DNA from 3 places in the Shewanella sp. 125m-1 genome. Region 3 is predicted to be linked to each of the others. Evidence: predicted binding sites of a transcription regulator. Region 3 holds the regulator's gene; each other region holds the start of a gene.
The links. Region 3 encodes MetJ, which represses methionine synthesis genes. Its sites were predicted from a motif close to TAGACGTCTAGACGTCTA; they were not measured.

Region 1: serA (phosphoglycerate dehydrogenase) is a predicted target of MetJ. The motif match lies at 2,367-2,384, and genes of this name have one in related genera.
Region 2: metH (methionine synthase) is a predicted target of MetJ. The motif match lies at 1,709-1,726, and genes of this name have one in related genera.

What each region holds. Positions count from the first base shown of each region.
Region 1 covers NZ_JBRILT010000035.1:14,269-18,430, reverse strand. The annotation lists gene ygfZ (tRNA-modifying protein YgfZ) at 1-734, opposite strand, end outside; gene serA (phosphoglycerate dehydrogenase) at 947-2,176, opposite strand; gene ACVBIK_RS14740 (DUF2238 domain-containing protein) at 2,433-3,038, shown strand; gene ACVBIK_RS14735 (response regulator transcription factor) at 3,302-3,973, shown strand.
Region 2 covers NZ_JBRILT010000003.1:92,324-96,485, forward strand. The annotation lists gene ACVBIK_RS02565 (ABC transporter ATP-binding protein) at 1-250, opposite strand, end outside; cobalamin riboswitch at 461-615, opposite strand; gene ACVBIK_RS02570 (histidine phosphatase family protein) at 962-1,594, opposite strand; gene metH (methionine synthase) at 1,882-4,162, shown strand, end outside.
Region 3 covers NZ_JBRILT010000048.1:12,710-16,871, forward strand. The annotation lists gene ACVBIK_RS17260 (conjugal transfer protein TraF) at 1-663, shown strand, start outside; gene ACVBIK_RS17265 (sulfite exporter TauE/SafE family protein) at 673-1,404, opposite strand; gene metJ (met regulon transcriptional regulator MetJ) at 1,588-1,902, opposite strand; gene metB (cystathionine gamma-synthase) at 2,113-3,273, shown strand; gene ACVBIK_RS17280 (bifunctional aspartate kinase/homoserine dehydrogenase II) at 3,289-4,162, shown strand, end outside.

The sequences.
Region 1 (4,162 bases), on a different contig from region 3:
CTAACAATATAAAGTGCGCGTTTGTTACCACCGCGATACTTCATTCGAGCAATGGTTTCTTGGCCCATGTAGCAGCCCTTGTTAAAGCTGATGCCATTGACCGCCTGTAAATTACACATCTGCGGTACAAATTGACCTTGATGATTAGCGCCTAAATTAGGGTATCCAGCAGTGATTTCAAGGGCTTGCCATGCGCTAGCATCGAAAATTGGCTGCTCAATATGATTAAGTAATGACGACGCTTGGCTTTGCTCAATCGCCACGATATAGCGACCTGAGTCATGGATAATCATGCCGTTATCGATCTGAGTTAGCTCATTATTTAGCTCACCAAATTGCGCAGTTAACCAAGCCTGAGCTTGCTCTCCTGCCACGCCTAGCAATAACCATGCATCAGTGACGTCGCTTAGCTCAGCCTTACTAAATACTGCGTATTTTTGCAGTTGCGGTAGATCCAGTGCCAAGGTGTCTTTTGGCATCATTAAGAAAAGGGTGTCACCTTTAGCGAAGGTTCTAAAGCTGGCCAGCATCTTACCTTTAGGATCACAATGAGCGCCCCAGCGCCATTGGTCGCTTTCAAGCGAGCTGATATCGGTGGTCACTTGGCCGTGAATGAAGCTGCGGCCTTGCTCTCCAGTGACAGAGATTAAGCCTAAGTGTGTTAATTCAGAAAAAAGCAGTTCAGGCTGTTGTCCATTAAGAGGCCAAGTTGGCTGAGAAGTTGACAGCGTCATAAGAGGATCCAAGAATTAAACCAATAAGGACAATGATTGTACCGCTAAAATCTTACTGCGCAAGCGCAGCAGTTCAAACTCATTGCTATCATCAAGACAAAACAAAGGCCGTATAATGTGATTATACGGCCTTATTCAGTGCAGCTTGCTAAAGGACTAGACGTTCAACTTCAGTTAGTGAATTAGACGTTCTTGACCTTTAATGAACTTTATTAGTGAAGCAATCGAGTTCTAATCGTGCCTTCAATAGCTTGCATCTCTATTAGCGCTTCGTCAGCCTTATCAGAATCGACTTCCATCACCACGTAACCAATTTCAGCCGTGGTTTGTAGATACTGAGCAGCAATGTTAATGCCTTTTTCTGCAAACGCGGAGTTAATCTGGATCAAGATCCCCGGACGGTTACGGTGAATATGCAGTAAGCGCGAAGTACCAGAGTGTTGAGCCAGTGACACTTCAGGGAAGTTCACCGCTGTCATGGTTGAACCATTATCTGAGTATTTAGCTAGTTTGCCAGCGACTTCGATACCGATGTTTTCTTGAGCCTCTGCCGTACTGCCGCCCACATGTGGAGTGAGTATGACATTGTCTAGGCCGCGTAGTGGGCTGACAAACTCATCGTCATTAGATTTAGGCTCAACAGGAAACACGTCGATGGCGGCGCCAGCAAGGTGTTGCTCTTTTAGTGATGCCGCTAACGCATCGATATCAACCACTGTGCCGCGAGAGGCATTAATTAAAATGCTGCCTTTACGCATAGAAGCTAGCTCTTCATAGCTAATCATCTCTTTTGTCTGTGGTGTTTCAGGTACGTGTAGGCTCACCACATCGGCAATCGATAGCAGTTGCTGTAGTGAGTGCACTTGCTGTGCATTACCCAGCGGCAGTTTATCTTCAATATCAAAGAAGACAACGCGCATACCCAAGGTTTCAGCAAGAATACCTAGCTGAGTGCCAATATGGCCGTAACCGATAACCCCTAAGGTTTTACCGCGAGCCTCATAGCTTCCTGAAGCGCTTTTTAGCCAGCCGCCACGGTGAGCTAGCGCATTACGCTGTGGGATCCCACGAAATAACATGATGATCTCACCGAGTACGAGTTCAGCTACGCTACGCGTATTTGAGAATGGTGCGTTAAATACAGGGATCCCCAGTTTTTCAGCTGCAGCGAGACTGACTTGGTTAGTACCAATACAGAAACAACCAATGCCAACGAGTTTGTCGGCTTGGGATAATACGTCTTCAGTCAATTGGGTACGGGAGCGGATACCAATAAAGTGGGCATCTTTAGTCGCTGAGGCTAATTCGTCTCCAGCGAGTGATGCTTTGTGATATTCAATGTTGGTGTAACCCGCACGTTCAAATACATCTACCGCAGATTGGTGGACGCCTTCCAACAGCAGGATCTTAATTTTATCCTTGTCCAGCGAATGTTTCGCCATGATTTATGTACCCTTTTAGTTTATATGTATTATGTATACTTAGTGCCACCGCAGAGACGACTAAACTCTACGTTGTAGGAGTGGTTTGGGTATAGACTGTCAATGTACTAAGGACTGCAAAGCCTTCACAACTGATATTTACTTCGAAAGCGTAACAGAGGTAACAAAGTATCACTTTTTTTACTGACTGTGGAGGGCTAGATGGCTAAAGTGTTTATTCTTAATTTAGAACAATATGGTATATGAGGGCGATATTTTGAATAAAAGCGCTGTGTGGCTAGTGATATTCTTCGCAGTATTAATCTGGTCAGGTATTAATCCTAAAGATCAATTTACCTGGTTTTTAGAGGTTGCACCGGCCTTAATTGCATTACCTATTCTGATCTATACCCGCAATAGTTTTGCTTTAACGAGTTTAGCTTATGGCTTGATTTTGATTCACTGCATCATTTTGATGGTGGGTGGACATTATACCTATGCTGAAGTGCCGCTATTTGATTGGATTAGCGACTGGACGGGCGCTCAGCGTAATAACTACGACAAAGTCGGCCATTTTGCTCAAGGTTTTATTCCGACTATTTTGGCCCGCGAGGTATTTATACGTCTCAGTGTTGTTAAGTTAGGTGCTTGGTGTAACTTTCTAGCTATCTGTTTTGCTTTAGCATTCTCTGCTTTCTATGAACTTATAGAGTGGTGGGTTGCGGAGCTGACCGGTGAAGATGCCGAAGCGTTTTTAGGCACCCAAGGGTACGTATGGGACACGCAGTCTGATATGGCAATGGCGCTAGTGGGGGCAATATCAGCCATTCTGTTGCTTAGCCGTTTGCATGATAAGCAGTTGAGCACAAAACTTAGTCAGTAAAAATCATAGTCAGTAAAAATCATAGTCAGTAAAAATCATAGTAGGCTTGCTGGCTATACCAGTTTACCTAGGCATAGACTAGGTAAACTCTGTATACTTCTGCTGCTTATAACGAGTTACATGATGTGGCTCGGGCCAATATTTAAAATCGTGCTTTCGTTCTAAAGCTAACAAGCGTTAATCTGTTCTGGGAATGACTTCAGGATCTAGATTTTAGTTTGTTCTATTTAACGGACAGGCAAAACTTTTCAGGGAGGAAAGTGATGAGAAAAATTGACGAAGTCGTCTTTCTGCATCAAATGGCGTCCCCTTGTCATTTGGCAATACTTGCAGAGTCAATCGGATTAAAAACTCGGGTTATCTCTAATGTAGAACAGCTTGAAGCCAATAGTAGTGATAACTGCTTTTATCTGGTTTCTCAACAAGGTGCAGCGCTCGATATTAATGGGATTCCGTTGGTGGCGACTCAATTGGTCAAGCATGTTCCTGTAGCGCTTTATCATGTCGAACGAGAAGGTATTGCTGCAGAAGCTGCATTGCTGCAAGGGATCCGTGGTCTACTGTTTTTGAATGAACGTATGGACCTGCTGCTAACTGGCTTACGTAAGATGTTAGCCGATGAGTTATGGTTCGATAGGCCGTTGATGAGCAGTGTATTGCGTCAATTAGTCAGCAAAATGGATGTACCTGAAGCCTTGACCAGTGAAGAGTCGGAATCACTTGAGGTGCTAACTAATCGTGAGAAAACCATTATTCAATTGGTATCGAGTGGCGCACGCAATAAAGAGATCGCAGGTAAGCTGAGTATTAGCGAGCATACGGTTAAGGCACATATCTCTTCTATATTTAGAAAAACTCAAGCGAGAAATCGTGTAGAACTGCTGCGCTGGGCACAATCATTCCAGAGCCAACTTAATCTATATGCATTGAACTAATGAATTTATCAGTATTGAGCATAAACTCACACGACTAACGTTACTCTGAACATCGCTTTGAACTGTAGTGGTATAGTTAATTTTAACATAGCTCTGAGCATGGTCAGGCTTAATTTAAGCTCGTTAACACTGTATCGGAAGCGCTAAAGCTCACCTTTTAGGCGTGTTTTGGCGTCCGACTTCTGCACT
Region 2 (4,162 bases), on a different contig from region 3:
TAATATCTTGCCCAAACAAGTTAATACAACCCGTTGTTGGCTTAATGAAGCGATATAAGCAGCGCAGTAGACTGGATTTCCCTGCGCCGTTAGGCCCTATAATGCCCAGCATCTTACCTTCAGCTAAGCTAAAGTCGATTGCCGACAAAATGGCTTTACCATCCAGTTGCCAGCCTAAGTCGTTAACAGACAGCACTGTTTGGGTTTTAGCTTCAGCGTGAATCTGCTGCTTTAATTGCGAATTAGCCATTGCAGCCATTTACCCATTGTTTGAAAAAACGGGCATCGAATAAGCAAGCATCATATAAACAGGCCTTTAGCAAGCCTCGATCTAGGTCTAGATCTAGGTCTAACAACCAAGCATGGAACTTCATTTTATTCTCTCCCTCGAGTCGCCCGCACGAGTTTATGTGTATATGGATACACTTTTTAATTATCAACACGTACTGAATGATACGTAATGAACAACATAAGTTAGGCAGGTATCTGACTTGGAAGCGCAGCCCTATGGCTAACCTTCCCTACAGTTGCGGGTACAGTCCGGACTAAGCGGCGAATAACTGCCAGCCTCCGGTTCCCTTTATGCTGTTAAGCACCTAACTTTCATTTTTTAGCTATCTTTTATGCTAAGAGCAAACGCAGCCTTTAACGCAAGCAGCGCTACATAAGATAACGCCGCAGTTTAGCATCATACCAGCAAGGCTGATATCACCTTTGTTTTATAAATAAAACCAAGATTGACGGGCTAAAGCCCGACCTACGATAAAAAGGTTCTAGGTTCTAAGCTCTAGGTTCTAGGTTCTAGGTTCTAAGCTCTAGGTTCTAGGTTCTAGGTTCTAAGCTCTAGGTTCTAGGTTCTAGGTTCTAGGTTCTAGGTTCTAGGTTCTAGGTTCTAGATTCTAGGTTCTAAGCTCTAGGTCCTAGGTCCTAGGTCCTAGGTCCTAGGTCCTTCTTTAAACTTCTACCGCCAATTTAGGGTCATGAACTGCTTATTATCATTGTGCAGCACATCAATCACTACCGTGGCCGCGTAAGGCAATTTAAGCGAGGTGTAAAAACCCGCACACAGACTGACGTCCAGAGCTTTACTCATTAAATGACGTATTACGCCACCGTGAGTCACCACTAATACCGTCTTTCCTTGATGCAGCTCAAGCATCGCCTGCCAGGCTTTATCGATACGCGCCTCAAAATCTTGCATAGACTCGCCATGAGGCGGCGATAACAACCAAGGGTTTTTCCAGTAGTTATCAAGCGCGGAGCCACAAGTTTGATAAAGCGCGTCGAAGGTTTGTCCGTCCCAATCGCCGAAGTTCAGCTCTTTAAAACCTGCTTCAATAGAAAAGTCTAAATCATGCTCACGAGCCAATTGCTCTGCGATGTTGGCGCAGCGCTGAAGCGGTGAACTAATCACACTATTAACAGTAAAACCAACGGTAAAATCGACTGACAAATCGGTTAAGCATAAGGCGGAAAATGCCTTTTTCATCTGCAACTGACCAAGCTCAGTTAACGCAACATCAACTTGGCCGCGTAAAATATTGCCACCATCGCATTCGCCGTGCCGAAGTAAAATCACCTTAGTGGTTTGCATTATACCTGTTGACCTTCATTATTTATCAGCAACTTAGTTAAAATTCATTGGCTTTTAATGCTGAAAAAGTATCATGCTTTAGCACTTGCACTTTTTATCGCCTCTCACGTATTATGGACGTCTATACGTATAAATGTCCAAACAAAATAAAAGGTCACTAATAATAAACGACCTTAACTGAAAATAACGGACATGATTTACACCAGATCTAGGTAAGTTAAGTATTCAGAGACTTATTTTGCTTGGTATTACAAGAATAACGATTTGCGAACTGGTAGGAATTATCTATGGCAACCTGTACCCCAACACATGCCTTGAGCGCAGTAGCACATACTCAAGACTCTGCCGACAAGGTTTTAGCAGTACTTACCCAAAAGCTTCAAGATGGGATCCTTATCCTCGACGGCGCGATGGGCACCATGATCCAAGATCGCAAATTTGAAGAAGATGAGTTCCGTGGTGAACAGTTCAAAGACTGGCATTGTGATGTAAAGGGCAACAACGACATGTTGGTGCTCACCCAAGCCGATGCTATCAAGCAGATCCATAAAGACTACCTGTTAGCCGGCTCTGACATCATAGAGACCAACACCTTTAATGCCACCCGCATCGCCATGGCCGATTACGACATGCAGGAGCATTCAGCTGCGATCAACTTAGCGGGTGCACGCATTGCACGCGAAGCCGCCAATGAAGTTGAAGCAGAGACGGGTCGCCAATGTTACGTTGCAGGGGTACTTGGCCCAACGAACCGCACTTGCTCCATTAGTCCAGATGTTAATGATCCCGGCTTTCGTAACGTTAGCTTTGATGAGCTGGTTGAAGCCTACATCGAGTCAATCAACGCGCTAATTGCAGGCGGCTGCGACATCATCATGGTCGAAACCATTTTTGATACGCTAAATGCCAAAGCCGCATTATTTGCGATTGAAACGGTGTTTGATGAACAAGGATTCCGTCTACCGATTATGATCTCGGGGACGATTACCGACGCCTCAGGGCGTACCCTTACCGGACAAACTACCGAGGCTTTTTATAACTCACTGCGCCACGTTAAGCCTCTGTCTATCGGCCTTAACTGCGCCCTTGGACCAAAAGAGCTTCGACCATATGTAGAAGAGCTGTCAAAAATATCTGAATGCTTTGTGTCGGCGCACCCAAATGCTGGTCTACCAAATGAATTTGGTGGCTACGATGAAACTCCAGAGCAGATGGCGGAAATCATTGAAGAGTGGGCCGAAGAGGGCTTTTTAAATATCATTGGTGGCTGCTGTGGTACCACGCCTGATCATATCCGCGTTATTCGACAAGCCGTTATCAAGCACCCGGCCCGCGTACTGCCCGACATCCCAGTTGCATGTCGTCTATCAGGGCTTGAGCCACTGACCATTGATGCCAACTCGCTATTTTTGAACGTAGGTGAACGCACTAACGTAACCGGATCGGCTAAGTTTTTACGCCTGATCAAAACTGGCGAATATGAAGAAGCGCTGTCGGTTGCCCGTGAGCAAGTTGAAAGCGGCGCACAGATAATCGATATCAACATGGATGAAGGCATGCTTGATGGTGCCGAAACCATGCATAAATTCCTCAACCTTATCGCCTCTGAGCCTGATATCTCGCGCGTACCGATTATGATCGACTCCTCTAAGTGGGAAGTGATTGAAGCGGGCCTTAAATGCATTCAAGGTAAAGGCATCGTTAACTCTATCTCGCTGAAAGAGGGTGAAGAAAAATTCATCGAGCAAGCAACCTTAGTTAAACGCTACGGCGCTGCGGCAATTATCATGGCGTTCGATGAACAAGGCCAAGCCGACACCAAAGCGCGTAAAATCGAGATTTGTACTCGCGCCTATAACGTGCTGGTAGATAAAGTCGGTTTTCCGCCAGAAGACATTATCTTTGACCCCAACATCTTTGCCATTGCCACAGGTATTGAAGAGCACGATAACTATGCCGTTGATTTTATCGAAGCTACCCGTGAAATAAAACGCACCCTACCTCATGCGATGATCTCTGGCGGCGTGTCGAACGTGTCGTTCTCGTTTCGTGGTAACAACCCGGTGCGTGAAGCGATTCATGCCGTATTTTTGTATCATGCAATTCAAGCAGGCATGGACATGGGTATCGTCAACGCCGGACAACTGGCGATTTATGATGATATCGACACCGAATTAAAAGAGCGAGTTGAGGCAATCGTACAGAACTTACCTTGCAGCGCTGTCGATAAAAATGGGGAGCCGACTAACAACACTGAACTCTTGTTAGAGGTTGCGGAAAAATTTCGCGGCGATGGCAGCCAAACCGTTAAGAAAGAAGATTTAGAGTGGCGCACTAAGCCGGTAAATGAGCGTTTAGCCCATGCTCTGGTAAAAGGCATCACCGACTTTATCGATGCAGATACCGAAGAAGCACGCCAACAGGCAACCCGCCCACTCGATGTGATTGAAGGGCCGCTAATGGATGGGATGAACATTGTTGGCGACCTATTTGGTTCCGGTAAAATGTTCCTGCCACAAGTGGTTAAATCTGCGCGCGTAATGAAAAAAGCCGTTGCCTATTTAAACC
Region 3 (4,162 bases):
CAAATTTCTGATTTAGACTCTCAAGGGCAAGTGGTAGGCGGCGCAGTATCAGATTTAGGTATTGCATTGAGTTTTCCACTTTCTATCGTCAATATGCCGATTGCAGTGGGTATATCGCCAAAGTTTCAGCGCGTCGACACCTATAACTATATTGCCAATGCGAATAACTTTGATGCCAGTGATTTTGACGACGTTAAGTACCGTAATGATGAGACTAACTTTAACCTCGATATCGGTGTCGCCTTGCAACCATTTGAAGGGCTGACGCTAGGTCTGTCGGGGAGAAACTTGATTAGCCAGGATGTGGATACCATAGAAGTTGAAGGGCAAAAGTTTACCTACCGCGTAGAGCCCTTAGTAACCGCTGGAGTGGCTTATGACTGGAGTATTTTATCGGTAACCACAGATATCGATCTGATTGAAAATAAGAAGTTTAAAGAGCTCGATGGTACTCAATATTGGCGCTTAGGGGGGGAAGTTAGAGCCTTTGATTGGATGTCGCTACGAGTGGGTTATCGCCATGATATGAAAGACTCTACAGCTAATCTCTATTCATTGGGTTCAGGCTTTGCCTTCGGTGATTCGTTTTTCTTAGACTTCACCGGTATGTTTGGTGATGACAATGCGGTAGGAGGCGTGCTGCAAACCTCCTACCATTTCTAACGAGTAACGTTAACCCATTAACTCTATCGTTGATTTAATGGTTAGGATAAGCGCACTGCCGCCACATAAAGCCAGAGTTAACGCTCTGGTTTTTTGTTTGTCGACTCGTCCTACTAATCGCCCTGCCACGATATATCCCAAAATCACAGAGGGTAATAGCATTAAAGAGATATAAAAGTGATGCAAGGTCAGCAAGCCTGCAAATGCCAAAATGATCAAAGCAATCATCGAGCTAAAGATAAAAAAGGCCGATAGAGCGGCGCGAAATTGGCCTGCATCTTTACCTGAAAGCAAGATGGCCAGTGGCGGACCGCCAATTGCTGCAATATTGCCAAAAATACCCGATAAAATGCCTGCGATAAATAAGCTAAATCGATTCACTGGAATGCTAAATTTCATCAAGCTTAAACCAACCGCCAATGCCACAATCGCGGCTATCGCCAGACCTAAAATCGGTTGCGGCGCAATTAAAATCAACGTCGCGCCGAGTATGCCGCCAGGAATACGACCTAAGAGTGCATATTGCAGGCCATTAAACTCAAGCTGACCTCGCTCTCTAAATAGGGTCAGCAGTGCAATAGAGAATCCCATCATGATAACAGGTGCAGGTACTAGGCTCGGATCGACGATATACAGCAAGGGGCTTGCAACGACGGCTAGGCCAAAGCCGATAAGACTTTGGGTTAGTGCGCCACAAAAGATAATCAGTGAGGCAAGTAGTAATGTAATGGGTTCGATCATCTGTTTATCCAGCCAAGACGGCTTATATGGGAACGAATATAGGTTGGCCTATCAGTGACGATGGCGTGAATCGATTTACAGGCAAACTATCAGTCGGCTACACGTTTATAGTGGTATAGAAGCAGATAAGGACTGCTAAGCAGTCCTTATCTGGAGATCATGTTTGTCGATAATCAATGAAGATTATTCAAGTTCTTCCCACTCAATGCCCATTTCATCCATTAGACGTTTAACCTCAGCAGGCATGCTGTCGGGTTTATCTTTAGTTAGATCGGCATCGTTTGGCAGTGGCTGGCCTGTGTATGCATGCAGGAATGCTTCGCACAACAGTTCACTGTTTGTGGCGTGACGCAAGTTATTCACCTGGCGGCGTGTGCGTTCATCGGTAAGTACTTTAAGTACTTTCAAAGGAATGGACACAGTAATTTTTTTCACTTGTTCATTCTTTTTGCCGTGTTCAGCATATGGGCTGATATAATCGCCATTCCACTCAGTCATTGACTCACCTGTAATTTCAAAATTCGGGGCAGATTTTAACCCTTTAAATTGTGCAGTCAAATTATTGCCTCTTATTTATGATAAATGCAAATAGATTTCTATATGCATGGACGTCTAAACGTCTAAAGTGGTTGACGAGGAGGATGTGCTTAGGTACATTTAGACGTCCAGACATCTCTAATAAGAAAATCAGTAACTAAGGAGTAGTACATGACCGAGCGTAAACTTGCCACCGCGGCAGTGCGTCAAGGCATTGAGTCCGATAGCCAACATGGCGCTGTTGTACCGCCAATATACCTGTCAACTAACTACTCTTTTGATGGTCATAAAAATCCAAGAGACTTCGATTATAGCCGCTCGGGTAACCCAACTCGCTCCATTCTTGGCGATGCGATTGCCGAACTTGAAAAAGGTGCGACGGGAGTGGTGACTTGCACTGGTATGGCGGCAATCACCTTGGCGACAAATCTACTCGGGCCAGATGATTTACTTGTCGTGCCACATGACTGTTATGGCGGCAGTTACCGTTTATTTACTAACCTTGCCAAGAAAGGTCAGTTTAAGTTGCTAGTAGTGGATCAGACTGACTCACAGGCACTTAATCAGGCGATAGCGCAAAAACCTAAGATGGTATGGTTAGAAACACCGTCGAACCCCTTACTTCGCGTGGTCGATATTGAAGCTATCAGTTCGGCTAGCCATGAAGTCGGCGCGTTAGTCGTCGTCGATAACACTTTTCTGTCACCTATTTTGCAACAGCCGTTATTACTTGGCGCCGATATCGTGATCCATTCTACGACAAAATATATTAATGGTCATAGTGATGTGGTGGGCGGCGCTGTTGTGGCTAAAGATCCTGAAGTCGGAGAGTTGCTGCATTGGTGGTCAAATACATTAGGGCTAACGGGCTCAGCATTTGATAGTTATCTCACTTTGCGCGGAATTCGCACACTTGCAGTACGAATTCGCGAACATCAGGCGAATGCGCAACGAATTCTTGATACCCTAGTCAATCATAAAGCTGTATCCAAAATTTATTACCCAGGACTTAAAGATCACCCGGGGCATGAGATTGCGGCCAAGCAGCAAAAAGGTTTTGGCGCCATGTTGAGCTTTGAGCTCCAAGGTGGGGAGCCCCAGTTGGTGGAGTTCTTAAAAAATCTTAATTATTTTTCAGTTGCAGAAAGTCTTGGCGGCGTTGAAAGTTTAGTGGCCGTTCCTGCGACCATGACACATAGGGCGATGGAGCCAGAGGCTCGCGCTGAAGCTGGCGTAAAAGATACGCTTATCCGTCTTTCTGTTGGTATCGAAGATGCTGACGATCTTGTTGCCGATATTGAAGCTGCGCTTAATGCTGCAGCCGCTTGTTAATTAAAGGGGTATACGATGGCACGCTGTCACTTACATAAATTTGGTGGCTCAAGTCTAGCGGATGCAGACTGTTACCGTCGCGTTGCTCATATTTTGCTGACGCATGGCCACAGCGACGATTTAGTTGTGGTGTCAGCTGCCGGTAAAAGTACTAATTTCCTGTATAAGTTGCTCGAATTAAGTAGCACTAAACAGTTGTGGCAAGAAGAGCTGCAGACACTCATTAGCTTCCAGCAAAATTTGATTGAGCAATTGCTCTCAAATGAGCAGGCACGTTCTTTAAGAGAGCGTTTATCTACCGATAAATCTCAGCTGATCAGTCTATTGTCGATAGAGTCAATTAATGACTATCAGAGCAGCCAGGTAGTCAGCTTTGGTGAGCGTTGGTCAGCGCGCCTATTAGCTGCATTGCTGCGCGAGTCAGGGGTTGCGGCGTCGGATGTCGATGCTCGCACCTTACTGATTGCTGATGAGGGCGCAGTGCCGCAAATTCGCTTGCAAGAGTCTCGCGAGCGTGTGCATCTGATGACCGAAGCACACCCAAATGAGCGGCTAATTATTACGGGGTTTATCTGCGCTAATGAGCGTGGTGATACCTTACTGTTAGGGCGTAATGGCTCTGATTTTAGTGCCACCTTGATTGCTAGCTTAGCGGATATTGAGCGGGTCACGATTTGGACCGACGTTGAAGGGGTATTTAACGCCGATCCGAATAAGATCAACGATGCAAAGTTGCTGAGTAGTCTTTCACTTGCTGAGGCAAACCGTTTAGCCCATTTAGGCTCACCGGTACTGCATAATCGTACTTTGCAGCCACTATTTGATACCCAAGTGAGTCTGGCTGTGCGTTCAAGTTACGCCTCCCACACAGACTTTACCTTGATTGCAC